Regions from separate parts of the Streptomyces sp. NPDC021096 genome, predicted to be linked through region 1. Evidence: predicted binding sites of a transcription regulator. Region 1 holds the regulator's gene; the other holds the start of a gene.
What was found. Region 1 encodes HrcA, which represses chaperone genes, less so after heat shock. Its sites were predicted from a motif close to TTNGCACTCNGNNNNNCNGAGTGCNAA; they were not measured.

Region 1 (5,660 bases):
TGAGCCGTTCCACTGCGCCCAGCAGTGCCGGCTCCAGGTCCTTGTAACTGTGCACCGACCCCAGAATCCGCTGCCACGCGGCCCCCGTGTTCTCCGGCCAGCCCAGCCCCCGGCAGACGCCCGTCTTCCAGTCCTGGCCCCGCGGCACCCGCGGCCAGGACGGGATGCCCACGGAGGACGGTTTCACGGCCTCCCAGACGTCGATGTAGGGGTGGCCCACCACCAGCACGTGGTCACCGGTGACCTCGGCGGCGATGCGGGACTCCTTCGAGCCCGGGACGAGGTGGTCGACCAGCACGCCCAGGCGGGCGTCCGGGCCGGGGGCGAAGGACGAGACGATGGCCGGCAGGTCGTCGATGCCCTCGAGGTACTCCACGACGACGCCCTCGATGCGCAGGTCGTCGCCCCAGACGCGTTCCACGAGCTCCGCGTCGTGGCGCCCCTCGACGTAGATGCGCCCGGCGCGTGCCACGCGCGCCCGCGCTCCGGGGACGGCGATGGACCCGGAGGCCGTGCGAGCGGGGGCCTGCGGGGCGCGGGAGGTGGGGGTCGGGCGTACGAGGGTGACGACGCGCCCCTCCAGGAGGAAGCCGCGGGGCTCCATGGGGAAGACGCGGTGCTTGCCGAAGCGGTCCTCGAGCGTGACCGTCGGGCCCTGGGCCGTCTTCTCGCAGCGGATCACGGCGCCGCAGAAGCCCGTCGTGACCTCCTCCACCACGAGGTCCACTTCGGCCGGCACCTCGGGAGCGGGCGTGTTCCGCTTCCACGGGGGAGTCAGATCGGGGCCGTACTGTCTGCTGCTGCGCATGCGGGCCATTGTGGATCACGACGGTGATCCGGTTCACCGTTCACGACACGCCGAAGCGCCCCGCCAGCGCGTCGCGTTGCGCGCGCACGAAGGCGGCGTCCACCACCGCGCCGTGCCCCGGCACGTACAGCGCGTCGTCGCCGCCCAGGGCGAGCAGCCGGTCGAGGGCGCCCGGCCAGGCGTGCGGCAGGGCGTCCGGGCCGGCCTGCGGTTCGCCGGACTCCTCGACGAGGTCGCCGCAGAAGACGACCTCCGGCGCCCCGCCCGTGCCCGCGACGAGCACGGCGAGGTCGTGCGCCGTGTGCCCCGGCCCGACGTTCGCGAGCAGCACCCGCCGCCCGCCGCCCAGGTCGACCGTCAGCTCGCCGGAGACCGGGTGGTGGGGGCGTACGAGCAGCTCGACGGCCTCCGCGGCGACGTCGGGCTCCACCCCGTGCCGTACCGCGTCCCACCGCAGCTCGTCGCGCTCGCGCAGCAGCAGCTCGGCGACGCCCACCGCCCCGTACACCTGCACGCCCGCGAAGGCGGCGGTGCCCAGCACGTGGTCGAAGTGCGGGTGGGTGAGTGCGATGTGCGTCACGGGCAGCGCGAAGAGGTCCTGCAGCTCGCGGCGGATCTCCACCCCCTCGTGCAGGGAGGAGCCCGTGTCGACGACCAGGACGCCCGTGGTGCCCGCGATCGCGCCCACCGTCGCGTCCCAGCCCGGCAGCCTGCGGCGTACGACACCCGGCGCGAGCCGCTCCCAGCGCGCCCCCGCGGCGGGGGAGTCCCCGTGATTCTCCATACCGCGACGCTAGCCGCAGAGCGGTACCGTTGCCTGCCCGGAGGGGCGCCGGAGGCTCGCGGCGGGGACGGCCCTTGCCCTGGCCGTGGGGCCCGGCCGTACACTGGCTGAAGGGTTCTGGCACTCGTGACCATTGAGTGCCAAGGGTGAAGACCCTGTGAGACCCCGCAGGACCGTAAGACGGCTGGACCACTGACTGGAGGTGCGCGCGATGCTGAGCGAACGCAGGCTCGAAGTATTGCGCGCCATCGTTCAGGACTACGTGGGCACCGAGGAGCCGGTCGGCTCCAAGGCCCTCACCGAGCGGCACCGGCTGGGCGTCTCCCCGGCCACGGTGCGCAACGACATGGCCGCGCTGGAGGAAGAGGGCTTCATCGCCCAGCCCCACACGAGCGCCGGCCGTATCCCGACCGACAAGGGCTACCGCCTCTTCGTCGACAAGCTCGCGGGCGTCAAGCCCCTGTCGACGCCGGAGCGGCGTGCCATCCAGAACTTCCTGGACGGCGCCGTCGACCTGGACGACGTGGTGGCCCGTACGGTGCGGCTGCTGGCGCAGCTGACCCGTCAGGTCGCGGTGGTGCAGTACCCCTCGCTGACCCGTTCGACCGTGCGCCACGTGGAGCTGCTCGCGCTGGCCCCGGCCCGCCTGATGCTCGTGCTGATCACGGACACCGGCCGGGTCGAGCAGCGGATGGTCGACTGTCCGGCGCCGTTCGGCGAGACCTCGCTGGCGGATCTGCGGGCGCGGCTGAACAGCCGTGTCGTGGGCCGTCGCTTCGCCGATGTGCCGAAGCTGGTGCAGGACCTCCCCGACTCCTTCGAGCAGGACGATCGCGGAACCGTTTCTACGGTTCTCGCCACCCTGCTCGACACGCTGGTCGAGGAGACCGAGGAGCGGTTGATGATCGGCGGTACCGCCAATCTCACTCGTTTCGGTCATGACTTCCCGCTGACGATCCGGCCCGTGCTGGAGGCGTTGGAGGAGCAGGTCGTGCTGCTGAAGCTGCTCGGCGAGGCGAAGGACTCGGAGATGACCGTGCGCATCGGTCACGAGATCGCCCACGAGGGACTGAACTCCACATCCGTCGTCGCGGTCGGCTACGGTTCGGGCGACGAGGCGGTCGCCAAACTCGGCGTGGTCGGACCGACCCGCATGGACTACCCCGGAACGATGGGAGCGGTACGCGCAGTGGCACGTTACGTCGGACAGATCCTGGCGGAGTCGTAAGTGGCCACGGACTACTACGCGGTCCTGGGCGTACGGCGTGATGCCTCGCAGGACGAGATCAAGAAGGCCTTCCGCCGTCTCGCGCGCGAGCTGCACCCGGACGTCAACCCGGACCCGAAGACGCAGGAGCGGTTCAAGGAGATCAACGCCGCTTACGAGGTGCTCTCGGACCCGCAGAAGAAGCAGGTCTACGACCTCGGTGGCGACCCCCTGTCCGCCTCGGGCGGCGCGGGTGCGGGCGCCGGTGGCTTCGGCGCCGGCTTCGGCAACTTCTCCGACATCATGGACGCCTTCTTCGGCCAGGCCTCGCAGCGCGGTCCGCGCTCGCGCACGCGCCGCGGCCAGGACGCCATGATCCGGCTCGAAGTCACCCTGAACGAGGCGACCTTCGGCACGACCAAGGAAATCCAGGTCGACACGGCCGTCGTCTGTACGACCTGCAGCGGCGAGGGCGCGGCTCCGGGTACGTCCGCGCAGACCTGTGACATGTGCCGCGGCCGTGGCGAGGTCTCGCAGGTCACCCGGTCCTTCCTGGGCCAGGTCATGACCTCCCGCCCCTGCCCGCAGTGCCAGGGCTTCGGCACCGTGGTGCCGACTCCGTGCCCGGAGTGCGCCGGCGACGGCCGCGTCCGGTCGCGGCGGACCCTGACCGTGAAGATCCCCGCCGGTGTCGACAACGGCACCCGCATCCAGCTCGCGGGCGAGGGCGAGGTCGGCCCCGGCGGCGGCCCCGCCGGCGACCTCTACGTGGAGATCCACGAGACCCCGCACCCGGTCTTCCAGCGCCGCGGCGACGACCTGCACTGCACGGTCACCATCCCGATGACCGCCGCCGCCCTCGGCACGAAGGTGCCGCTGGAGACGCTCGACGGCGTCGAGGAGATCGACATCCGCCCGGGCACGCAGTCCGGTCAGTCGATCCCGCTGCACCAGCGCGGCGTCACGCACCTGCGCGGCGGCGGCCGTGGCGACCTCATCGTGCACGTCGAGGTGACCACCCCGTCGAAGCTGGACCCGCAGCAGGAGGATCTGCTGCGCCAGCTGGCGAAGATCCGCGGCGAGGAGCGCCCGATGGGCGAGTTCAAGCCGGGGCAGCAGGGGCTGTTCTCGCGGCTGAAGGACGCGTTCAACGGGCGTTAGCCGCGTGGGCGATGACGTTCCCGAACGCCGGGCGGGCCGGATTCCTCCGGCCCGCCCGGCGTTCGCGTTCGGCCTCACCGGTGGTCCGGTGGGCTTGTGACACGATGTGCTCATGGCTCCGTTCACCGGACTGTTCGAGCACCCGATCGTGCAAGCCCCCATGGCGGGCGGCGGATCCTGCCCCTCGCTCGCCGCGGCCGTCTCCGACGCCGGTGGCCTGGGCTTCCTGGCCGCGGGGTACAAGACGCCGGCGGCCATGTACGAGGAGATCAAGCAGCTCCGTGCCCGGACGGCCCGGCCGTTCGGAGTGAACCTGTTCATGCCGCAGCCGCCCGCCGCCGATCCGGCGGCCGTGGAGGTCTACGCCGAGCAGCTCGCGGGCGAGGCCGCCTGGTACCGGACCCCGCTGGGGGAGACGGACCAGGCCTGTGACGACGCGTACGACGCCAAGCTCGCCATCCTCCTCGACGACCCGGTACCGGTCGTCTCCTTCACTTTCGGGTGTCCCGCCCGTACGGCGGTGGACGCGCTGGCCCGGGCCGGCACGGTGACCGTCGTGACGGTGACGTCCGTCGCCGAGGCGCAGGCCGCGGCGGAGGCGGGCGCGGACGCGGTGTGCGTCCAGGGCGTCGAGGCCGGTGGCCACCAGGGCACGCACCGCGACGATCCGCACATGGACGGCGCGGGTGCGGGATTGGGCCTGCTGGCGCTCCTGGCCGAGGTCCGCGAGAGCGTGCCGCTGCCGGTCGTCGCGGCGGGCGGGCTGATGCGCGGGGCGCAGATAGCCGCCGTCCTCGCCGCGGGTGCCTGCGCGGCGCAGCTCGGCACGGCGTTCCTGCCCTGCCCGGAATCCGGCGCGCACGCCCTGCACAAGCAGGCCCTCACCGATCCCCGCTACGTACGGACCGAACTGACCCGGGCCTTCTCGGGCCGTCCGGCCAGGGGCCTGGTGAACCGTTTCATCCGGGAGCACGGCCCGTACGCCCCGGCCGCGTACCCCCAGATCCACCACATGACGTCCGGCCTGCGCAAGGCCTCCGCGGCGGCCGGCGACCCGCAGGCCATGGCCCTGTGGGCCGGTCAGGGCCACCGCCTGGCGCGGAAGCTCCCGGCGGCGGAGCTGGTGGGCGTGCTGGCGGCCGAACTGGCCGCGGCCCGGGCGACGTCGAGCCACTGAACCACCGGGCGGTCCGATTGCCGGGACCGCCGAGTCATTGCAGCGAGAGAGCGAGTACGTCATGACAGCGCCGGTCTTCCTGGTCGAAGAGGACGCCCTCACCGGTGTCTTCCCCGGCACCGTCTTCCCCCTCGACGGGCCCGAGGGCCGGCACGCGGTCTCCGTCCGCCGGCTGCGGGTGGGCGAGGAGATCGTCCTGACGGACGGGCACGGCACGGGCGCCCATGGCATCGTGGCCGCGGTGGAGGGCAAGGACCACCTCGACGTCTCGGTCACCTCCGTCCGTTCCGAGCCCGAACCGCAGCCGCGCATCACGGTCGTCCAGGCCCTGCCGAAGGGCGACCGCGGCGAGCTGGCGGTCGAGACGATGACGGAGACCGGCGTCGACGCGATCGTGCCGTGGGCGGCCTCCCGCTGTGTGACGCAGTGGAAGGGCGACCGGGGCCTGAAGTCCCTCGGCAAGTGGCGCGCGACCGCCCGCGAGGCCGGCAAGCAGTCCCGCCGCCTCCGCTTCCCCTCCGTG
Region 2 (23,067 bases), on a different contig from region 1:
GCCTCCGGCCGCACCCCCTACGCCGTCGGCGCCGTCCGGCACGCCCGTACCGCCGGGGCGCTCACCGTCGGCCTGTCCTGCAACGCCCGCTCCGAGCTGGGCGCGGCCGCCGAGCACGCCATCGAGGTCGTCGTGGGGCCGGAACTGCTCACCGGCTCGACGCGGCTCAAGGCCGGCACGGCGCAGAAGCTCGTCCTCAACATGCTCTCGACCATCACCATGATCCGGCTGGGCAAGACCTACGGAAACCTGATGGTCGACGTCCGCGCCTCGAACGAGAAGCTGCGCGCCCGCTCGCGGCGCATCGTCTCCCTCGCCACGGGCGCGCCGGACGCGGAGATCGAGGCCGCGCTGGCCGCCACCGACGGCGAGGTGAAGAACGCCATCCTCGTCCTCCTAGGCGACGTCGACGGCCCCACCGCCGCCCGCCTCCTGGAGGAGTCGCACGGCCACCTGCGCGCGGCCCTCCGCGCGACCTCACCCGACTGACGCACCGTCACGCACCAGCGAAGCAAGGTCCCATGCCGGCACCCGACGACCGTAACGACAGCGAAGCCAGAGAAGCCAGAGAAGACGGCGACGACAAGTACGGCGCCACCGCCGCCGCGCTCCTGCCCCTCCTCGGCGGCAGCGCGAACCTCCTCTCCGTCACCAACTGCATGACCCGTCTGCGCGTGGAGGTCCGCGACCGCTCCCTGGTCCGGGGCGGGGCGCTACGGGCGCTGCCGGGCGTGCTGGGCGTGGTGGAGGACGCGCAGGCGTACCAGGTCGTGCTCGGCCCGGGCGCGGTCGCACGGGTGGCCCCCGCGCTGGAGAGGCTGACCGCCGCCCCCGGGGTGAGCGCCGAGGCGCTGGCCGAGCGCGGCGCGGAGCTGAAGGAGGAGCGACGGGCGCGCAACGCCACGCCCTTCAAGCTCTTCCTGCGCCGCATCGCGCACATCTTCGTGCCGCTGATCCCCGCCCTGATCGGCTGCGGCATCATCGCGGGCGCCGCGGGCCTGCTCGCCAACCTGCACTGGCTGCCCTCGCTCGTACCGGCGCTGACCGCGATCGCCTCCGGCTTCATGTCGCTCATCGCGGTCTTCGTCGGCTACCAGACGGCCAAGGAGTTCGGCGGCACGCCCATCCTGGGCGGTGCGGTCGCGGCCGTCATCGTCCACCCCGGCGTCACCCACGTCGACGCCTTCGGCCAGCAGCTCTCCCCGGGTCAGGGCGGGGTCCTCGGCGCGCTCGCCGCGGCGCTGCTGGCGGTGTACGTGGAGCGGGCCTGCCGCCGCTTGGTGCCGGAGGCCCTGGACGTCCTGCTCACGCCGTTCCTCACGGTGCTGCTGCCGGGCCTGGTCACCCTGTACGGGCTGATGTTCGTGGCCGGCGAGGTCTCGACGGCCATCGGCCGCTGGGCGGACTGGCTGTTGTCCCACGGCGGCGCGGGGGCCGGCTTCGTCCTGGGCGGCCTCTTCCTGCCCCTGGTCATGCTGGGCCTGCACCAGGCCCTGATCCCCATCCACACCACCCTGATCACCGAGCAGGGCTACACCGTCCTGCTGCCCATCCTCGCCATGGCCGGCGCCGGCCAGGTCGGCGCGGCCCTGGCCGTCTACGTCCGCCTCGCCCGCAACCTCTCGGTCCGCAGGATCATCCGCTCGGCGCTGCCGGCGGGCGTCCTCGGCATCGGCGAGCCCCTGATCTACGGGGTGTCGCTGCCGCTGGGCCGGCCCTTCGTCACCGCGTGCGTGGGCGGCGCGTTCGGGGGCGGCCTGGTCGGCCTCGCCCACCAGCTCGGCGCCAAGTGCGGCGCGACGGCCATCGGCCCCTCGGGCTGGGCCCTCTTCCCCCTGCTCAAGGGCAACCACGGCCTGACCGAGGCGGTCGCCGTCTACGGGGCGGGGCTGCTGGTGGGGTACGTGGTGGGGTTCGCGGCGACGTACTTCTTCGGGGTGAGCGAGGAGGTGGGGGCGGAGGCGGGGGGCGGGGCCGGGCCGTAGGCGGGATGCGCCCGAGCAGGCCCTGATGCCACGAATGCCTCGCAGGACTTACGCTGTGCTATTGGACTAGACCTGTTGCCGCCCGTGCGACACGTCTGCCGACGGCCGTAAGGACCGCACACGCGTTGTCCAAGTGACGCGTGTTACTGGAGAGGAATGGTGTCACGTGGGTAACGGCGCAATCCTGGAGGTGATCGCGCTCGACCCCCAGGACGCGGTGGCGGCGCAGGCCGGAGGTGCGGACCGGCTCGAACTGGTCAGCGACATGGCCGCCGACGGCCTCACCCCCGCCCGGGAGACCTTCGCCGCGGTACGGGACGCCGTCGACATCCCCGTACGGGTGATGCTGCGCGCCACGGACGGCTTCTCCGCCGGGGGCGCCGCCGCGCTCGCCGCCCTGTGCGAGGAGGCGCGGGCGCTGCGCGCGGAGGGCGCGGAGGAGTTCGTGCTCGGCTTCCTCACCGACGACGGGCGCGCCGACCTGGCGGCCGTCGCCGACCTGGCCGAGGCCGTCGGGCCGCGGGCCCGGTGGACCTTCCACCGCGCCATCGACCGCGCGGCGGACCGCGACGCCCTGCGCAAGCAGCTCGCCGACCAGCCGGGCCTGGACACCTACCTCACCGCCGGCTCCGCCTCGGGCGTCGACGACGGCCTCGCCACGCTGCTCGCGGAGGCGGCGCGCTCGGACGAGCCGGGCTACGAACCGCGGATCCTGGTCGGCGGCGGCCTCAAGCTCAAGCACGTGCCGGTCCTGCTGGACGCGGGCATCACCGCCTTCCACATCGGCAGCGCGTCCCGCCCGGCGGGCTGGAACGGCCCGGTGGACACGGATGCGGTACGCGCGTGGCGGAGGGCGCTCGATAAGAGCCCGTCCGGCGATTGAGGACAAGGGGGTCTGGGGGCTCCGCCCCCAGGGAAACGGCGAAAGGGCGGGGCCGGGGCCCATCCCGCCGCGACGGCGCCCAGCCCCCCACAAGGGCCCCCGGCGGTGCCGAACCGCCTCAGCCCAGCTGCACCGGCAACGGCGAAGCGTGCCGCACCGCCAGCCCCGACACCGCCCGCGTCAGCGCGACGTACAGCCGCCGCAACCCCGTCCGCTCGTCCGGCTCGCCGGCCACCACCGCCGCCGGCTCGTCCAGCACGACGTAGTCGTACTCCAGGCCCTTGGCCAGCGACGCCGGCACCAGCGTCAGCCGCGCGTCCGCCGACGTCTCCTCGCCCGGGGCGAGGAACGCCAGGCCGGCCGCCCGCAGCGCCTCGCCCAGCACGGGAACGCGCGCGTCCGCCGCGATCAGTCCGACCGACCCCTCGCGCTCCAGCGCCTCGCGGCAGGCGTCCACCACCGCCGCGTCCAGCGCGTCGCCCGCGACGGCCCGTACCGAGAAGTCGCCCTCCGACTCGCGCACCGACGTCGCCTCCGCCAGGCCCGGCGCGATCGAGGGCAGCAGCCGCGAGGCGTACGCGATCACGGCGCGCGGCACGCGGAAGCCCTGCGTCAGCTCCTCCACCGCCGCCTCCGGCTTGCCCAGGTGGGTCAGCGCCTCCGCCCAGCTCGCCGTCGCCCACGGCGTCGTGCCCTGGGCCAGGTCGCCCAGGATCGTGGCCGAACCGGTCGTGCAGCGGCGCCCCACCGCCCGGTACTGCATGGGCGACAGGTCCTGCGCCTCGTCGAGGACCACATGCCCGAGCGAGGGCGTACGCGCCACGAGGTCGGCGGCCTCGTCGATCAGCACCGCGTCCGCCACCGACCACTTCGCGGACCGCACGCCACGGGCGGGCCGCGCCCAGAGGATCTCCCCCTGCTCCTCCTCCGACAGCACCCCGCCGGCGTGCTCCGCCAGGAACTCCGCGTCCGACAGCAGCCGCAGCACCAGCTTCACCGGGTCGACGGCCGGCCAGACCGCCTTGACCGCCGCCTTCACGGCAGCGTTGCGCGCCACCGCGTCCTGCACCCGGTCGTCGGGCGCCTCGCCCGCCTCCTCCATCCGTACGAGCACGGCGTGCGCGATCCGCTGCGGCAGGGCCTCCCGCGCGGCTCCGTAGCGGATGTCGCGGGCGAGCAACTCCCGCACCATCTCCTCGATCTCGTACGCCGGCACCCGCCAGCGCCGCGAGCCCCGCACCACGACCACCGGCTCGACGGGCATCGTCACCCCCGCCCGCACCGCGCGCCGCAGCACCTCGGCCATGCGGGCGTCGCCCTTGATACGGGCGGCGGCGGGCGAGTCGGCCCCGCGCACCTCGACGTGGGCGACGAGATCGCCGACGGTCGCCTGCTGCACGTTCAACTCGCCCAGCGCGGGCAGCACCTGCTCGATGTACCGCAGGAACGAGCGGTTCGGGCCGATGACCAGCGTGCCGGTTCGCGCGAGCCGCTCACGGTGGGCGTACAGCAGATACGCGACCCGGTGCAGGCCGACGGCCGTCTTCCCGGTGCCGGGGGCGCCCTGCACACACACGGTGCCGCCGATTCCGGACCGCACGATCTCGTCCTGCTCCGGCTGGATCGTCGCGACGATGTCGCGCATCGGGCCGACGCGCGGGCGTTCGATCTCGGTCTGCAGCAGCCGGCTCGTACGGTCGTCGGCCGCCGCGTCCGTCAGGTCCTCGTCCTCGTACGCGGTCAACTCCCCGCCCGTATAGCCGAACCGGCGCCGTAGCCGGACGTCCATCGGCTCCTTCTTGGACGCCCGGTAGAACGGCTGCGAGACGGGCGCGCGCCAGTCGATGACCATCGGGTCGCCGACCGCGTCGTGCACATGCCGCCGCCCGATGTAGAACTGCTCGCCGTCCGCCCCTTCGGCCTGCTCCGCGCCCGGGGCGTGCAGATAGTCCAGACGGCCGAAGAAGAGCGGGGTGTGCGCGAGATCGGCGAGCGCGGTGATGCGCTCCTCGATCTGCCGCTCCAGGACGGCGGCGTTGACCCAGTTGGCGGTGACGTCCTTGATGTCGAGGGCCTCGACATCGGCGCGCATCGCGCGCAGGGCGGAACGGGACGAGGCGAGATGGGCGCGCTCACGCTCGAGCGGGTCGTTCGCGTCGGTTACGTGCGCGGGCACGGCAAGGCCTCCAGGCGTACGGCGGAAAGAGCGGTGAGCCGCCCGGTTTCCGTCCGGACGGCGGCGCTCCCGAGGCGATGCGGGAGGCGGCGGGAAGGGTGGATTGTAGTCAGCGGGACAGGGGGCGCGCGAGCGAATTTCGCGCACCCCCGGGAGGCCCTCAGGGTTGCCGTCCATCTCCCGTAGGGGACGGAATGATCCTTCGGTCGTACGGGCGCACCTGCGCGTTTACACCGGCAGGCCGATGCCGGGGGCGATTCCGCAACCCATCATGGAAGACATGACCTCAGCATCCGTCGCCCCCGCCGCCACCCCCCTGGCCACCGCCCTCCGCGCCCTCAAGGCGTTCGCCGGCGCGGCCGTCAGCGTCGTCGTCCTCGGCGAGTACGCCGACAAGCGCAAGGCCTGAAGCGCAAGGCCTGCCCCGGGCCCCCGCCGGGCCTACGCGCCCTCCCCCGCCAGCAGCGAGTCCGCGTCGATGATCCGGTACGCGTAGCCCTGCTCGGCCAGGAAGCGCTGGCGGTGTGCCGCGAAGTCCTGGTCGACCGTGTCCCGGGCGACCACCGAGTAGAAGCGGGCCTCGTGCCCGTCCGCCTTCGGCCGCAGCACACGGCCCAGCCGCTGCGCCTCCTCCTGCCGCGACCCGAACGTGCCCGACACCTGGATGGCGACCGTCGCCTCGGGCAGGTCGATCGAGAAGTTCGCGACCTTGGAGACGACCAGCACGGAGATCTCGCCCTGCCGGAACGCGTCGAAGAGCTTCTCGCGCTGGGCGTTGGTCGTCTCGCCCTTGATGACGGGCGCGTCCAGGTGCTCGCCCAGCTCGTCCAGCTGGTCGATGTACTGGCCGATGACCAGCGTCTGCTCCCCCTGGTGCTTGCGCACCAGCGCCTCGGTGACCTTCCGCTTGGTGGCGGTCGTCGCGCAGTAGCGGTACTTCTCCTCCGTCTCGGCCGTCGCGTACGCCAGCCGCTCGGAGTCGGTGAGGTTGACCCGCACCTCGACGCAGTCCGCCGGGGCGATGTAGCCCTGGGCCTCGATCTCCTTCCAGGGCGCGTCGAAGCGCTTGGGCCCGATGAGGGAGAAGACGTCGGACTCCCGCCCGTCCTCCCGCACGAGCGTGGCGGTCAGCCCCAGCCGGCGCCGCGCCTGGAGATCGGCCGTGAACTTGAAGACCGGCGCGGGCAGCAGGTGCACCTCGTCGTAGACGACCAGGCCCCAGTCCCGGGAGTCGAACAGCTCCAGGTGCGGGTAGATGCCCTTCCGCTTCGTCGTCAGCACCTGGTAGGTGGCGATGGTGACGGGGCGGATCTCCTTCCTCGTACCGCTGTACTCGCCGATCTCGTCCTCGGTCAGCGAGGTCCGCTTCACCAGCTCGTGCTTCCACTGCCGCGCCGAGACGGTATTGGTGACCAGGATCAGCGTCGTCGCCTTGGCCTGCGCCATCGCACCCGCGCCGACGAGCGTCTTGCCCGCGCCACAGGGCAGCACGACCACGCCGGAGCCGCCGTGCCAGAAGCCCTCGACGGCCTGCCGCTGGTACGGGCGCAGGGCCCAGCCGTCCTCGCGCAGTTCGATGGGGTGCGCCTCGCCGTCGACGTACCCGGCCAGGTCCTCGGCCGGCCAGCCCAGCTTCAGCAGCGTCTGCTTGATCTGCCCGCGCTCGGAGGGGTGGACGGCGACGGTGTCGGGGTCGATCCGGGCGCCGACCAGCGGCTGGATCTTCTTCGACCGGAGGATCTCCTCCAGCACCGGCCGGTCGGTGCTCTCCAGGACCAGCCCGTGCGTGGGGTGCTTGACCAGCTTCAGCCGCCCGTAGCGGGCCATGGTCTCGGCGATGTCGACGAGCAGGGCGTGCGGCACGGGGTAGCGGGAGTACGTGACGAGCGCGTCGACGACCTGCTCGGCGTCGTGGCCGGCGGCCCGCGAGTTCCACAGCCCGAGCGGGGTCACCCGGTAGGTGTGGATGTGCTCGGGCGCCCGCTCCAGCTCGGCGAACGGCGCGATGGCACGGCGGCACGCGTCCGCCTGCTCGTGGTCCACCTCCAGCAGCAGGGTCTTGTCGCTCTGGACGATGAGGGGTCCGTTCACGCCTCGGCCTTCCACTCGTGCACGGGGGACAAGCTTCCAGTGTCCCTCATCCGGGCCGGATCACGTCCGGTCACCAGACGATCCCGGCCTCGCGCAGCAGCGTGCGCAGGCCGTCCAGGGTGACCGTCCCGGTCGCCCCCTCCGCCAGCACCCCGGTCTCCAGCAGGGCGGGGACCGCCTCGTCGACGGCTGCCCGGGCCTCCTCGGCCCGGTCGGCGTCCCCGAGGGCCGCGGCGAGGTTCACCAGCGCCATGCCCTCGCGGTAGCGGTCGGCACTCTCGCGGTAGCAGGCGACGGCCCGGGCGCACGTGTCGAGGGCCTCCGGGGTCCGGCCGGCCAGGCGCAGGGCAGTGCCGAGGTTCGTCAGGGCCATGCCTTCGCCATCGCGGTCGGCCAGGCGCCGGAAGCCGGCGACGGCCTCGTCGAGGGGGGCGACGGCCTCGGCGGGACGGTCCGCCGTGAGCAGGACGAGGCCGAGGTTGCTCAGGGCCGTGGCCTCGTCGTGCGGGGCGCGGGAGGCGCGGAACGCCTCGACGGCCCGGGTCTGGGCGTCGATCGCCTCCTCGGAGCGGCCCTGGCGGGCGAGGACGACGCCGAGGTTGGTGAGGGCCTGGGCCTCGCCGTGCCGGTCGTCGAGTTCCCGGAAGATGGTGCAAGCCTCGGTGAGGGCCGTGGCCGCCTCGTCGAGCCGGCCTTCCTCCCGCAGGACCGTGCCGAGGTTGTTGAGGGCCTGTGCCTCGCCCCGCCGGTCCCCGATCTCCCCGCATATCGCGACGTCCTCGCGGTACACCTCGACGGCCTCGGCGAACCGGCGCAGGCTCTGGAGGACCAGGCCGAGGTTGGTGAGGGCAACGCCTTCGCCGTGGCGGTCCCCGGTCTCCCGGTGGACGGCGATCGCCTCCTCCAGGAGGGGGATCGCCTCGTCGAAGCGGCGCGTCTCCCACAGCACCAGGCCGAGGTTGCTCAGGGCGCCGCCCTCGCCGCTCCGGTCACCGATCTTCCGGTAGACGGCCCTCGCCGCCTCCAGCATGTCGGCCGCCTGGTCGAACCGCCTCAGGTGGCGCATCGGGACGCTCAGGTTCTGCATCACTTCCGCCTGGGCCAGTGGCCAGTCGAGGTCCAGGGCCACCTGCATGGCCGTGACGCCGACGAGAAGCCAGTCGTCGAAGTGCCGCCGCAGGGAGAAGTAGCCGCCGAGCGTCTCGAAGAGGATCAGTGACAGTTTGCGCGCGCCGAGGCCGGGTGCGGCCACCGCGGCCGCGACGAGGTTGGCGCGTTCGTCGTCGAGCCAGGCCACGGCCTGTTCCCGGGTGGCGAAGCCGGGCTCCGGGCCGGCCCGGTCCGGGCCCGCCGCGTGGGCCAGGTGAACGGCGGCGGCGCCGGTGGTCCTCGCGTAGTACTGGAAGAGCCGTTCGAGGGCCTGGGCAGGGGCGTCCTCACCGCCCCGCGCCTCGCCCTGCTCGGCGGCGTACAGCCGCATCAGGTCGTGCATGCGCCAGCGCCCGTACGCGGCACCCTGCTCGATCAGGTGGCCGCGGGCCAGCGCCTGGAGGAGTTCCTCGGCGGCGTACGGGTCGGCGTCGGCGAGGTGGGCCGCCGCCTCGGTGGAGAGGTCGGGGCCGGGGTTGAGCGACAGCAGCCGGAAGAGCCGGGCCTGTTCGGCGCCCAGGTGCTCGTACGAGAGCCCGAAGACGGCCCGCACGGCGACGTTCTCGCAGGCGAGCCGTTCCAGCCGCCGCCGGTTGTCCTTGAGCGCACCGGCCAGCGAGGACAGCGGCCGGCTCGCCAGCTCGGCGAGCAGCGCGGCCACGATGCACAGCGCCAGCGGGAGGTAACCGCACAGTCCGGCGAGGGCGGCGGCGGACGCGGGGTCGTCGTCGACCCGTGTGTCGTCCTTCCCCCGGGCCTCGCGCAGCGCGCTGCGCAGCAGCTCGACCGCCGACTCCTCGTCCAGCTCGGACAGATCGCGCAGCCGGGCGCCGAGCCCGGTCAGGGTGTGCCGGGAGGTGACCAGGACTGGGACGCGCGGATCGGCGGAGAGCAGCGGCTTCGCCTGCTCGGTGGCATGGGCGTTGTCCACGACGACGAGGATGCGGCGCCCCTGGTCGGCGTAGGCGGACAGCACCGAGCGGTACAGCCGCGCACGGTCCTGCAGATCGGCGGGGACGTGTTCGTCGGGTATGCCGAGGGCGCGCAGCAGCGAGCCGAGGGCGCGTTCGGGGCTGAGGCGGCGCTCGTTGTCGTAGCCGAAGAGGTCGATGAACAGCACGCCGCCGGGGAACCACCCCTCCTGGTCCAGCGCGTACCGGGCGGCCTGCAGGACGAGCTCGGTCTTGCCCACGCCGGGCAGTCCGGCCACGGCGCAGACGCGGGGTGCGCGCTCGCCGGCGGGGCCGGGGCGCAGCGCCTCGACGAGGGGCTTCAGGTCGGCGTCGCGGCCGGTGAAGGTGGCGGAGGGGGCGGGCATGCCGGTGAGGGCGGGTGTGATCTCCCTCGGCAGTTCGAGGGTGACGTTCCCGCCCTGTGCGACGACGTTGAAGAAGACGCCGCCGTTGATGTCGTTGTCGACCTGCATGCCCGCGCCCCCGCGTTCCGCTTCCGGAAAGTGTGCCGACCACACGCTAGGGGCCCGGCGCGCCCGGCGTCCCGGAAAACGCCACCGGGGCGGCACCCCCGTGAGGGAGTGCCGCCCCGGTGTCCATGAGGACAGGCGATCAACCGTCAGAGGTCGATCAGAAGTCCATCTCACCGCCGGGCATGCCGCCCGGAGCGGCCGCGGCGGCCTTCTCCGGCTTGTCGGCGATGACGGCCTCGGTGGTCAGGAAGAGCGCGGCGATGGACGCGGCGTTCTGCAGGGCGGAGCGGGTGACCTTCGCCGGGTCGATGATGCCCTCGGCGATCATGTCGACGTACTCGCCGGTCGCGGCGTTGAGGCCGTGACCCACGGTGAGGTTGCGGACCTTCTCCACGACGACGCCGCCCTCGAGACCACCGTTGACGGCGATCTGCTTGAGCGGGGCCTCCAGGGCCAGCTTCACGGCGTTGGCGCCGGTCGCCTCGTCGCCCTCGAGCTCGAGCTTCTCGAAGACCTGGGAGGCCTGCAGCAGGGCCACGCCACCACCGGCGACGATGCCCTCCTCGACGGCCGCCTTCGCGTTGCGAACGGCGTCCTCGATGCGGTGCTTGCGCTCCTTGAGCTCGACCTCGGTCGCGGCACCGGCCTTGATGACGGCCACGCCGCCGGCCAGCTTCGCCAGGCGCTCCTGCAGCTTCTCGCGGTCGTAGTCGGAGTCGCTGTTCTCGATCTCGGCGCGGATCTGGTTGACGCGGCCCTGGACCTGGTCGCTGTCACCGGCACCGTCGACGATGGTCGTCTCGTCCTTGGTGATGACGACCTTGCGGGCGCGGCCGAGCAGGTCGAGACCGGCGTTCTCCAGCTTGAGGCCGACCTCCTCGGAGATGACCGTGCCACCGGTGAGGATGGCGATGTCGCCCAGCATGGCCTTGCGGCGGTCGCCGAAGCCCGGAGCCTTGACCGCGACGGACTTGAAGGTGCCGCGGATCTTGTTGACGACCAGGGTCGACAGGGCCTCGCCCTCGACGTCCTCGGCGATGATCAGCAGCGGCTTGCCGGACTGCATGACCTTCTCGAGAAGCGGCAGCAGGTCCTTGACCGAGCCGACCTTCGAGTTGACGATCAGGATGTACGGGTCGTCGAGCGACGCCTCCATACGCTCCATGTCGGTGGCGAAGTACGCCGAGATGTAGCCCTTGTCGAAGCGCATACCCTCGGTGAGCTCCAGCTCCAGACCGAAGGTCTGGGACTCCTCGACGGTGATGACGCCTTCCTTGCCGACCTTGTCCATCGCCTCGGCGATGAGCTCGCCGATCTGGGTGTCGGCGGCGGAGATGGAGGCGGTGGAGGCGATCTGCTCCTTGGTCTCCACGTCCTTGGCCTGCTCGAGCAGGGCGGCGGAGACGGCCTCGACGGCCTTCTCGATGCCACGCTTCAGGGCCATCGGGTTGGCACCGGCGGCCACGTTGCGCAGACCCTCACGGACCAGCGCCTGAGCGAGGACGGTCGCGGTCGTCGTGCCGTCACCGGCGACGTCGTCCGTCTTCTTCGCGACCTCCTTGACCAGCTCGGCGCCGATCTTCTCGTACGGGTCCTCGAGCTCGATCTCCTTGGCGATGGAAACACCATCGTTGGTGATCGTGGGGGCGCCCCACTTCTTCTCGAGGACGACGTTCCGGCCCTTGGGGCCGAGGGTGACCTTGACGGCGTCGGCGAGCTGGTTCATCCCGCGCTCGAGACCGCGCCGTGCCTCCTCGTCGAACGCGATGATCTTGGCCATGTGAAGTGGTCCTCCCAGGACGGGGTGGATTGCTCCGGACCGCGCTGGCGCCCGCGACGGACGGCCTGCGTGCCCTGCGGTTCCTTGCCCCGCTTGGCTCGCCGACCTCACCGACGGTCCAAATCTGTCACTCTCACCCGGAGAGTGCTAAGCCCAATGATTAGCACTCGACCCCTGCGAGTGCAAGCGACTCGGGACAACCCAGGGTCTGCCCACGTTCGCGTCCCGGCATGCACACCGGTCCGACGACGTACACGCGAGGGGCCCGCACCTCGAACAGGTGCGGGCCCCTCGACGGCGAGCCGTTATGAGCCGATGGTCGATGCGACGTGATCAGCCGGCGGCCAGCCTCACCATGTCCGCCTGAGGCCCCTTCTGGCCCTGCGAGATCTCGAACTCGACTCGCTGCCCCTCCTCGAGGGTGCGGTAGCCGTCCATCTGAATCGCGCTGTAGTGGACGAAAACATCCGCACCACCGTCGACCGCGATGAAGCCGTACCCCTTCTCCGCGTTGAACCACTTGACGGTGCCCTGAGCCATGCCTAACTCCCCTATTACTGGCCCTTGCGCAGGACCGCACCTCGCGGACCCGGGTCAGACCTCACCCCCAGACAGGTTGGGGGTGTGCGCCGGAACGCGTCGACCGCGGCTGAATGTATCTGCACGGATGCCGTCTGCAACAGGTCAGTCGGACGAGAATTCCGGGCGTGGCCGAGTGCTTATTAGCACCGATTTCCACCGCTTCCCGGGCAAGTCGGGCCGGGCATAACGCAACCAACCCGACAATTCGTGCACACGTTACGCGCACAACTTGACGGGTTCTCATATGCGTTCGGCAGTGACACCGGAGGGGGAACGCCCCAACTGTATCGCGCTTCAACAGACGGAATCACCCCGTCCGTTTAACGGGCGGGGCGATTCCAGGGAATTGCTCAGGAACGCTGCGAAAAGCTTAGGCCAATGATTTAGCCCGCTCAGCCGCCGGCCACCGCCGGAATGATCGAGACCCCCGCCCCGTCGGGCGTGGCGGCCTCGAGTCCGCCCTCGAAGCGCACGTCGTCGTCATTGACGTACACATTGACGAACCGGCGCAGCCTGCCGCTCTCGTCGAGGACCCGGGCGGCGATTCCGGGGTGGTTCGCCTCGAGGGACGCGATGACCTCGGCGAGGGTGGCCCCCTCGGCGCTGACCTCGGCCTGGCCGGAGGTGTAGGTACGAAGGATGGTGGGGATACGGACGCTGACGCTCATGGGATCACCTTTGAGTAGGCCGGACACACTCAGCCCGTCCGGCGTTTGAGGACCGGGGTGCGGGGCGGAGCCCCGCTCAGGAGCGGGCGGCGCGAAACGCGTCCAACGACGGCCGGATCGTCACCGTCGGCCCCGCCGCCACGGCGTCGAGCGTCTTCAACCCGTCCCCCGTGTTGAGCACAACGGTGGTCAGCGCCGGATCGAGCACACCCGCCTCGATCAGCTTGCGGGTCACCCCCACCGTCACCCCGCCGGCCGTCTCCGCGAAGATGCCCTCCGTCCGGGCCAGCAGCCTGATCGCGTCGACGATCTCGGCGTCGGTCACGTCCTCGACGGCGCCGCCCGTCCGCCGCGCGATGTCGAGCACGTACGGCCCGTCCGCGGGGTTGCCGATCGCGAGGGACTTCGCGATCGTGTCCGGCTTCACCGGCCGGACGACGTCGTGGCCGTCCTTGAACGCCCGCGACACCGGCGAGCAGCCCTCCGCCTGGGCGCCGAAGATCTTGTACGGGCGGTCCTCGACCAACCCGAGCGCGATGAGCTCCTTCAGCCCCTTGTCGATCTTCGTCAGCTGTGAGCCCGAGGCGATCGGCACCACGATCTGGTCCGGCAGCCTCCAGCCCAGTTGTTCGCAGATCTCGTACGCGAGCGTCTTCGACCCCTCGCCGTAGTACGGCCGGAGGTTGACGTTGACGAAGCCCCAGCCCTCCCCGAGCGGGTCGCCGATGAGCTCGGAGCAGAAGCGGTTGACGTCGTCGTAGGTGCCCTCGATGCCGACGAGGTCGCCGCCGTAGACCGCGGCCATGACGACCTTGCCGGCCTCCAGGTCGTGCGGGATGAACACACAGGACTCCAGGCCCGCGCGGGCCGCCGCCGCGCCGACCGCGCCGGCGAGGTTGCCGGTGGAGGAGCAGGAGAGGGTGGTGAAGCCGAAGGCGCGGGCGGCCTCGACGGCGATGGCGACGACGCGGTCCTTGAAGGAGTGCGTGGGGTTGCCGGAGTCGTCCTTGACGTACAGGCCGCCGGTGACGCCCAGTTCGCGGGCGAGGTTGTCGGCCTTGACGAGCTTGGTGAAGCCGGGGTTGAGGTTCGGTTTGTCGGCGACGTCGGCGGGGACGGGCAGCAGCGGGGCGTACCGCCAGATGCTGGCGGGTCCGGCCTCGATGCGCCGGCGCAGCTCTTCCGGGTCGCCGGCCGGGAGCTCGTACGCCACTTCCAGCGGGCCGAAGCAGACGGCGCAGGCGAAGACCGGGCCGAGGTCGAAGCGCTCGCCGCACTCGCGGCAGGAGAGCGCGACGGCGGGGCCGAAGGAGGGTACGACGGTACGACTTTCAACGGCTTGCACAGCCATGGAGGCGAGGCCCTTTCTCCTCATCTTCCCCACGACGAACCTCGTCGTGAGACGGAATTGGCACCTTCCCCGCCGGGAGCCTCGCCGCAGTGAACGACAAGACCGGCTGGAGGGTTGCCGGGGCTTCATCGGGCCGTGTCCCTCTGCCCCTCTGGATGAGCGGTATGGCACTGGGCGGGGCCCAGGCGTTTGTGCGCACGACGACCCCGACATAGGACGGGCGTCCGCGTTGTTCAAGACTGTAACGGAAGGGATGGCCGCACGAGAGGGCCGTCCGCACCGCGAGATGTGTCACGACGAGGAGTAATTCACGTGCTGGAAGAGGTGGAGCGCTGGCTGGCCCGGCGGTCCTGGTCCGCAGCAGACCGTCCGCTCGACCAGCTTCTGGCCGCGAAGGGCGGCACCGGCACCACGGTCAGCGTCGTGCTGCCGGCGCTGAACGAGGAAGCCACGGTCGGGGCCATCGTGGCCACGATCCGCCGGGAGCTGATGACCGAGGCCGTACCCCTGGTGGACGAGCTGGTGGTGCTGGACTCCGGCTCCACGGACCGTACGGGCGAGGTCGCGGCGGCGGCCGGGGCGCGCGTGGTGCACCGCGACGAGGTCCTGCCGCGGCTGCCCGCGCTGCCCGGCAAGGGCGAGGTGCTGTGGCGGTCGCTGCTGGCGACCACCGGCGACATCGTCTGCTTCATCGACGCCGACCTGAAGGACTTCTCCGCGGGCTTCGTCTCCGGCATCGTCGGCCCGCTGCTGACCGACCCGGGCGTGCACTTCGTCAAGGGCATGTACGACCGTCCGCTGGGCGAGGTCTCCGGCCAGGGCGGCCGGGTCACCGAGCTGGTGGCGCGCCCGCTGCTGAACCTGCACTGGCCGCAGCTGGCGGGCTTCGTCCAGCCGCTGGGCGGCGAGTACGCGGCCCGCCGCTCGCTGCTGGAGCAGTTGCCGTTCCCGGTGGGCTACGGCGTGGAGCTGGGGCTGCTGGTGGACGCGCTGCACACGGTGGGCCTGGACGCGCTGGCGCAGGTGGACGTCGGCGTGCGCGTGCACCGTCACCAGGACGGGCGGGCGCTGGGCCGGATGGCCGCCGCGATCTACCGCACCGCGCAGCTGCGGCTGGCACGCGGCCATCTGGTGCGTCCGGCGCTCACCCAGTTCGAGCGCACGGCGGAAGGGTTCGTGCCGCGCACGTACGCGGTGGACACCGAGGAGCGGCCGCCGATGGCCGGAATACCCGAGTACGCCCGACGGCGCGCCGCGTAAGCGTACGTTTGAGCGGTTCCCTCAAGGGCAAGGCTGCGGTCATGGTCGCTGAGCACACGCCGGACGCACCGATCGCCGCCGCGCCGATCGTCGTGGCCTCCAACCGGGGGCCCGTCTCGTACAAGCCGCGCGAGGACGGCTCGCTCGTGGCGGGGCGGGGCGGCGGCGGGCTGGTCTCGGGGCTGAGCGAGATCGGGCGGGACCCCAAGGGGGCGGCGGCGGTGTGGGTGTGCGCCGCGCTGGGCCCCGGCGACCGCGAGGCGGCCGGGCGGGCGGGCCGAAGACTGTCGCCGGCCGACACCGGCGGGCATCAGGTGCGGATGCTCGACATCCCGCCGGAGACCTTCGCCGCCGCGTACAACGGCGTGGCCAACTCCGTGCTGTGGTTCCTCCACCACATGCTCTGGCAGACCCCGCTGGAGCCCTCCTTCGACGCCGGCTTCCGCGCCCAGTGGGCGGCGTACGAGGCGTACAACGCCGCCTTCGCGGACGCGATCGCCGAGGAGGCCGCGGAGGGCGCCTGCGTGCTGGTGCAGGACTACCACCTGACGCTGGTCCCGGGGCTGCTGCGCGCCCGCCGCCCGGACCTGCGGATCGGGCACTTCTCGCACACCCCCTGGGCCCCGCCCGACTACTACCGGCTGCTGCCGGACGACGTGGCCGCGCAGGTGTTGCGCGGCGTCCTGGGCGGCGACCGGGCGGCGTTCCTGACCCGCCGCTGGGCCGAGGCTTTCGCCGCGTGCTGCGAGAGCACGCTCGGGGCGGAGGCGGTGCGCAAGGACGGCGTGGTCACGGCGGTGCGCTTCGAGGGCCGTACGACCCGGCTCGGCGTGCACGGACTGGGCGCGGACGCGGACTTCCTGCGGGAGCGCGCGCACCGGCCGGACGTCGAGGAGCGGCTGGCGGCGCTGCGGGAGCGCGTCGGTCCGGGCCGCCGGACGATCGTCCGCGTGGACCGCACCGAGCTGTCGAAGAACATCGTGCGCGGCCTGCACGCGTTCCGGCGGCTGCTGCAGGACCATCCGCAGTGGCAGGGCCGGGTGGTGCACATCGCCTTCGCCTACCCCTCGCGGCAGGACCTCGCCGTCTACCGCGACTACATGGCGGAGGTCGGACGGCTGGCCCGCGAGATCAACGCCGAGTTCGGCACGGAGGACTGGGAGCCGGTGGCCCTCCATCTGGAGGACGACTTCGCCCGCTCCCTGGCCGCCTACCGGCTGGCGGACGTGGCCCTGGTCAACCCCATCCGCGACGGCATGAACCTGGTCGCCAAGGAGGTCCCGGTCGTCTCCGACCACGGCTGCGCCCTGGTCCTCTCCCGTGAGGCGGGGGCGGCGGCGGAGCTGGGCGAGGAGGCCCTCACCATCAATCCGTACGACATCGAGGCCACCGCCCGCGCGCTCCACCTGGCCCTGCTGATGGACCCCGGCGAGCGCGCCGAACGCACGAAGCGGTTGGCCGCGGCGGCGACGGCACTACCGCCGGGGCGCTGGTTCGCGGAACAGCTACGGGCGCTGGACCTGTGACGACTTTCAGCCCGTCCGGCGCTTGAGGACAAAACCAGCCCGTCTGGGGGCACCTCCCAGCGGTAGCTGGGGGAGATTGAGGACCGGGGGTCCGGGGGCGGAGCCCCCGGGTCAGCCGATGCCGGCCGCCAGCACCGTCAGCAGCTCCACCACGCCCGCCGGCCCGTCCACCACGAGATCAGCCCGCTCCGCGAGCACCGCGACTTCGGCGCTGCCGCTGCACACGAGCGTGCCGGGCACCCCCTCGGAGCGCAGCTTCTCGACCGCCGCGAAGGCGGCGAGGTCGCCGAGGTCGTCACCGGCGTACAGGACGCAGGAGGCGTCGACCTCGCGTACGTACTCGGCGAGGGCGACGCCCTTGTCCATGCCGGGCGGGCGCAGCTCCAGCACCAGCCGGCCCGGCTCGACGATGAGGCCGTGGCGCGCGGCGAGTGCGGCGAGCGGTTCGCGCAGGGCGTCGAAGGCGGCCTGCGGGTCGGCGGCGCGCCGGGTGTGGACGGCGATGGCGCGGCCTTTGTCCTCGACCCACGTGCCCTGCCAGGCGCCCGACTCGTCCAGTACGCCCGGGAGTTCCGCCTGGACGGCGGCGACGCCCGGGTGCGGCGCGGGGGCGTGCACGGTGCCGGTGACGGCGTCCCAGCGCTCGGCGCCGTAGTGGCCGAGCACCACGAGGTGTTCCAGGCCGGGGACCCCGGCGAAGCCGCCGTAGCGCACCGCCACTCCGGCCGCGCGGCCGGTGATCACGGCGATGGAGCCCAGGTGCGGCGCGAGCCGGGCGAGGGCGGGCACGGCGCCGGGGTGGGCGCGGGCCTGCTCGGGGTCCGGCACGATCTCGGCGAGCGTGCCGTCGAAGTCGAGGGCGACGACGGCTCGTTCGGGCCGCGCCAGCAGTGCGGCCAGGCCGTCGCGGCCGGCGGCGGTCACGGGTTCCGGGAGGGGGTGGCTGCCCATACGGCGACCCTACCGGTGCCGCTGCCGCCGGGGCGGGCACTTGTACGGGACGTACGAACGCCCGGGGCGTACGCCCGCGAACCGTACGCCCGCGAACCGTACGCCCGCGAACCGTACGACCGCGTCGACGTCAGCGGCGCTCGCGCCGGGCGTCGCGCAGCCGCCGCAGCCGGTTGACCGTGACGGGGTCGTGGGCGAGGGCGCGCGGGTCGTCGAGGAGGGCGTTGAGGAGCTGGTAGTAGCGGGTCGGGGTGATGCCGAGGCGCTCGCGCACGGCCCGCTCCTTGGCGCCGGGGCCGGGCCAGGACCGCCGTTCCAGGGCGAGCACGGCCAGATCGCGCCCGGACAGCCCGTGCGCGGAGGGATCGCCCCCCGGCGGCTCGCCCCGGTCCTCGTTCACGTCACCCAACCTAACGGCCCGCGAGCTCCGTCGCCTCCGCCTCGCGCTGGATCTCGCCGAGGATGGCGGTCGGGTCGCCGCCCTTCTGCACGGCGGCGCCGATCTTTTCCTTGATCGTCGCGCTGACCTTCGCCCAGGACGTCTTGTCGGCCGGGTAGAACTCGGCGTTCTGCAGCTGCTCCAGGAACTGCCACAGGTGGCGGTAGCGCTGGTCGCCCTGCATCGCGGTGGACGCGGAGTTGGTCACCGGCAGCAGCTCGTACTGGCCGGTGAAGTTGAGCACGTTGTTCTTGCTGTAGACGAAGTCGAGGAACGTGCCGATCTGCGAGCCGTGGCCGTTGCGCTTGAAGGCCATCATCCAGTCGGCGACGCCCATGGTCGACTGGGCCTTGCCCTTGATGCCGGGCAGGGGCGCCATGTCGAACTCGATGTTGTTGGCCTTGGCCTGCTGCATCAGCGTCGGGTGGCCGTGGAGCATGCCGACCTCGCCCTTGACGAACGCGTCGAAGACCTGCTGGCGGTTGGTGCGGGCCGGGTCGCCGGAGCCGGTGAGGCCCTTGCCGACGAGCTCGTCGCGCAGCCAGGTGAAGGCCTTGACGTTCTCGGGCGAGCTGATGATGTAAGCACCGGTGTTGTCGGTGTAGCCACCGCCGCCGCCGAGCATCCACAGCATGGTCTCGGCCGGGGCCTCCTCGGGGCCGAGGGGCAGGCCGAAAGGTATCTTCACGCCGGCCGCCTTGAGCTTCACGGCGGCGGCCTGGAGCTCCTCCCAGCTCTCGGGGGCCTTGGCGATGCCGGCGCGGCGGAAGAGCGTCTTGTTGAAGAAGAGCAGGCGGGTGCTGCCGACGAACGGCAGGCCGTACTGCACGCGGTGCACCTCGCCCGCCTTGGCGATCGAGGAGATGAACTCGGCCTGGGTGGGGATGGAGATCATCTGTTCGGCGCTGTAGAGCTTGCCGGCCGCGGCGAACTCGGCGTACGCGCCGATCTGCGCGAGGTCGGGGGCCTTGCCCGCGGCGACCAGGTCGGCGACCTTCTTGTCGACCTCGGTCCAGCTGTAGACCTCGACGTCGACCTTGATGCCGCCGTGCTCCTTCTCGAACTCGCGGACCAGCGAGTCCCAGTACTTCTTGGAGGAGTTGCCCGGTTTGTCGCCATAGTCAGCAGCGATGAGCTTCAGCTTCTTGTCGCCGCCGGGGCCCTCGCTCCCGCACGCCGTCAGCGCGGGCGCCAACGCCGCCGTTGCGGCACCCGCCGCCGTCATGCCCAAGAACCGCCGCCGCTGCACTACTGCTACCCACCTTGTGGTTCGTATTCGCCCTGTGGAGGACCGTGAATCTCCCCCCTGGGATTCGTGAGTCCCGTGGAGACCGTGAGTTTCTCCCGCGCGCCACCTTACGGTCTACGGCTCCGGCGTTGCGCTTCGGTATCGCCGTAGCGGTCTTCCCCCAGGTCACAGAGGGCTGCTATCCACGGGACGACCGCTAACCGCACCTCGCAAGGAGCAGCAGCGCATGAAGCCCTCCCCTTCCTCTGACTCCCTCACCGGTCGTGAACTCGCCACCCAGCCCGACTGCTGGCGGCGCGCCGCCGAGGCCGCGGCGAGCGCGGCGGGCCTGCCCCGGCCGGGCGAGCGCGTGGCGGTGACCGGCTGCGGCACGTCGTGGTTCATGGCCCAGTCGTACGCGGCGCTGCGCGAGGCCGCCGGCCAGGGCGCGACGGACGCCTTCGCCGCGTCGGAGTTCCCGCTCACGCGCACCTACGACCGGGTCGTGGCGATCACCCGCTCGGGCACGACGACGGAGGTGCTGCGCCTGCTGGACGCGGTGCGGGCGCCCACCCTGGCGATCACGGCCGACCCGAAGACGCCGGTCATGGACGCGGCGGACGAGGTGGCGGTGCTGGACTGGGCGGACGAGGAGTCCGTGGTCCAGACCCGCTTCGCGACCACGGCCCTGGCCTACCTGCGGACGGCCGTGGAGGGCATGGACCCGGTCGTCGCGGCCGCCGCGGACGCGGAGTGGGCCCTGGCCGACCCGCTGCCGGCGGCGGCGCTGGAGGCGGAGCAGTGGACGTTCCTGGGCAGCGGCTGGACGTACGGCCTGGCGCAGGAGGCGGCCCTGAAGATGCGCGAGGCGGCGGGCGCGTGGACGGAGTCGTACCCGGCGATGGAGTACCGCCACGGGCCGGTGGCGATCGCGGCGCCGGGCCGGGTGGTGTGGGGCTTCGGGACGCTCCCGGAAGGACTGCCGGCCGACGTGACCCGCACGGGCGCCACCCTCACCCCGACGGACACCACCCGCGACCCCATGGCCCACCTGGTCCGCGCCCAGCGCCTGGCGGTGGCGGTGGCGGAGTCGAGGGGCCTGAACCCGGACACGCCGCGGAACCTGACGCGGAGCGTGGTCCTGGGCGAGTAGGGCTTCCTGCCTGCCGGGCGGGCAAAATCCAGCCCGTCCGGCGATTGAGGACCGGGGTCCGGGGCAGAGCCCCGAAACCCCGCCGCAGGCGGGAAACGGCGCCGCGGCCGCCCACCCACGGCGAGTGGACTAGACCTTTCATGCCCGGACGCGCAAAACTACATGCGTGAAACACGTCATCGCCCTGGACGTGGGCGGCACCGCCATCAAGGCCGCGCTGATCGGCCCCGACCACGCGCTCCTGCACGAGACCAGGCGCCCCACAGGCCGTACCGAGGGCCCCGACGCCGTCGTGACCGGCATCCTCGAGCTCGCCGCCGAGCTGCGCGACCTCGGCCTGCGGCGCTTCGGCGAACCCGCGTCCGCGGCGGGCGTCGCCGTCCCCGGCATCGTGGACGCCGACCGGGGGATCGCGGTCTACGCCGCCAACCTCGGCTGGCGCGACGTCCCCCTCCGGGACCTGCTGAGCCGCCGCCTCGGCACGGGAAGCGGCCCGGAGAACGGCACCGCCCCCACCCCCGTCGCCGTCGGCCACGACGTCCGCACCGGCGGCCTGGCCGAAGGCCGCATCGGCGCCGGCCGGGGCGCCGACCGCTTCCTGTTCGTCCCCCTCGGCACCGGCATAGCCGGCGCCATCGGCATCGACGGCCGCATCGAGGAGGGCGCCCACGGCTACGCGGGCGAGATCGGCCACATCGCCGTGCGCCCCGGCCCCGACGCCCCGGAGTGCGGCTGCGGCGGCCGCGGCTGCCTGGAGACGGTCGCCTCCGCCTCGGCGGTCGGCCGCGCCTGGGCCGCCGCGAGCGGCGACCCGGCCGCCGACGCCGCCGACTGCGCGCGGGCCGTCGAGGCCGGCGACCCCCGCGCCCGCGCCGTGTGGCAGCACGCGGTCGACGCCCTCGCCGACGGTCTGGTCATGGGCCTCACCCTGCTCGACCCCCGCACGCTGATCATCGGCGGCGGGCTGGCGGAGGCCGGGGACACCCTCTTCGCACCGCTGCGCGCGGCGGTCGCGCGGCGCGTCACGTTCCAGAAGCTCCCCCTCATCGTCCCGGCGGCCCTCGGGGACACCGCCGGCTGCCTGGGCGCGGGCCTGCTCGCCTGGGACCTGCTCGCCAAGCAATCCATGGAACCCACGGAGGTATCCGCCTGATGGTCGAACGAACGGTTCTCACCGGCGCCCGCGTGGTGCTGCCGACCGGCGTGGCGGAGGGCGGCCGCGTCACGGTCGAGGGCGGCCGCATCGCGGACGACGTGCGGCACGAGGCACCCACCATCGACCTGACCGGGCACTGGATCGTCCCCGGCTTCGTGGACCTCCACGTCCACGGCGGCGGCGGCGCGTCCTTCTCCGCCGGCACGGCCGAGGAGGCGCTCACCGCGATCCGTACGCACCGCGCGCACGGCACCACGACGATGGTCGCCTCCACGGTCACCGGCGACCTCGACGACCTCGCCCGGCAGGCCGCGGTCCTCTCCGAGCTCACCGAGCAGGGCGACCTGGCCGGTATCCATTTCGAGGGCCCGTTCATCTCCCCGCACCGCTGCGGCGCCCACCAGCCGGAGCTGCTGCGCGACCCGCACCCGGCGGACGTCCGCAAGCTCGTCGACGCGGCGCGCGGCGCGGCCCGCATGATGACGTTGGCGCCGGAGCTGGAGGGCGGCCTGGAGTCCGTACGCCTGCTCGCGGACAGCGGTGTCGTCGCCGCCGTAGGCCACACCGACTCGACGTACGAGGCCACGCTCGCGGCCATCGACGCCGGCGCGACCGTCGCCACCCACCTGTTCAACGCCATGCCGTCGCTCATGCACCGCTCGCCCGGCCCGATCGCGGCGCTGCTGGAGGACGAGCGGGTCACCGTCGAGCTGATCAACGACGGTACGCACCTGCACGCGGCCGTCCTGGAGCTGGCCTTCGCCCGGGCGGGCGCGGACCGGGTCGCGTTCATCACGGACGCGATGGGCGCGGCGGGCATGAACGACGGCATGTACCCGCTCGGCCCGATGCGCGTCGAGGTCAAGGACGGTGTGGCCCGCATCGCCGACGGCCCGACGGCGGGCTCGATCGCGGGCTCCACGCTGACGCTCGACACGGCCTTCAAGCGTGCGGTGACCATCGACAAGCTGCCCGTGGAGGACGTCGTACGGGCCCTTTCCGCCAATCCGGCACGCGTGCTGGGCGTCGCCGACCGGGTCGGCTCGCTGGAGCCCGGCAAGGACGCGGACCTGGTCGTGCTGAACGCCTCGTACGACCTGGCCGGCGTCATGCGCAAGGGCGAATGGCTGGTTCGGCCCGAAGTGGGCTGATTCTCCCCCGGTTTGAACGGCGGCGGCGGGTCCCGAGGTCTGGGCCTGCCGCCGCTGTTTTGGCATGATCGCTCGCGCATCCGTCATCGGGGGAAGTCACGCAGTCGTGAGA

Region 2: a site for HrcA is predicted at 11,651-11,677, ahead of groL (chaperonin GroEL). Genes of this name have one in related genera too.

Annotation. Positions count from the first base shown of each region.
Region 1 covers NZ_JBFADG010000022.1:143-5,802, forward strand. The annotation lists gene AB0G59_RS23175 (DUF3097 domain-containing protein) at 1-808, opposite strand, end outside; gene AB0G59_RS23180 (MBL fold metallo-hydrolase) at 849-1,592, opposite strand; gene hrcA (heat-inducible transcriptional repressor HrcA) at 1,804-2,820, shown strand; gene dnaJ (molecular chaperone DnaJ) at 2,821-3,960, shown strand; gene AB0G59_RS23195 (nitronate monooxygenase) at 4,073-5,137, shown strand; gene AB0G59_RS23200 (16S rRNA (uracil(1498)-N(3))-methyltransferase) at 5,199-5,660, shown strand, end outside.
Region 2 covers NZ_JBFADG010000010.1:140,206-163,272, forward strand. The annotation lists gene murQ (N-acetylmuramic acid 6-phosphate etherase) at 1-489, shown strand, start outside; gene AB0G59_RS16560 (PTS transporter subunit EIIC) at 522-1,985, shown strand; gene AB0G59_RS16565 (copper homeostasis protein CutC) at 2,152-2,868, shown strand; gene AB0G59_RS16570 (AAA family ATPase) at 2,987-4,960, opposite strand; gene AB0G59_RS16575 (hypothetical protein) at 5,325-5,453, shown strand; gene AB0G59_RS16580 (DNA repair helicase XPB) at 5,486-7,135, opposite strand; gene AB0G59_RS16585 (tetratricopeptide repeat protein) at 7,206-9,710, opposite strand; gene groL (chaperonin GroEL) at 9,868-11,490, opposite strand; gene AB0G59_RS16595 (cold-shock protein) at 11,824-12,030, opposite strand; gene AB0G59_RS16600 (MoaD/ThiS family protein) at 12,465-12,740, opposite strand; gene thrC (threonine synthase) at 12,817-14,091, opposite strand; SAM riboswitch class I at 14,109-14,253, opposite strand; gene AB0G59_RS16610 (glucosyl-3-phosphoglycerate synthase) at 14,404-15,351, shown strand; gene AB0G59_RS16615 (trehalose-6-phosphate synthase) at 15,393-16,877, shown strand; gene otsB (trehalose-phosphatase) at 16,989-17,828, opposite strand; gene AB0G59_RS16625 (DUF3263 domain-containing protein) at 17,959-18,228, opposite strand; gene AB0G59_RS16630 (extracellular solute-binding protein) at 18,239-19,492, opposite strand; gene AB0G59_RS16635 (SIS domain-containing protein) at 19,743-20,648, shown strand; gene AB0G59_RS16640 (ROK family protein) at 20,815-21,801, shown strand; gene nagA (N-acetylglucosamine-6-phosphate deacetylase) at 21,801-22,955, shown strand.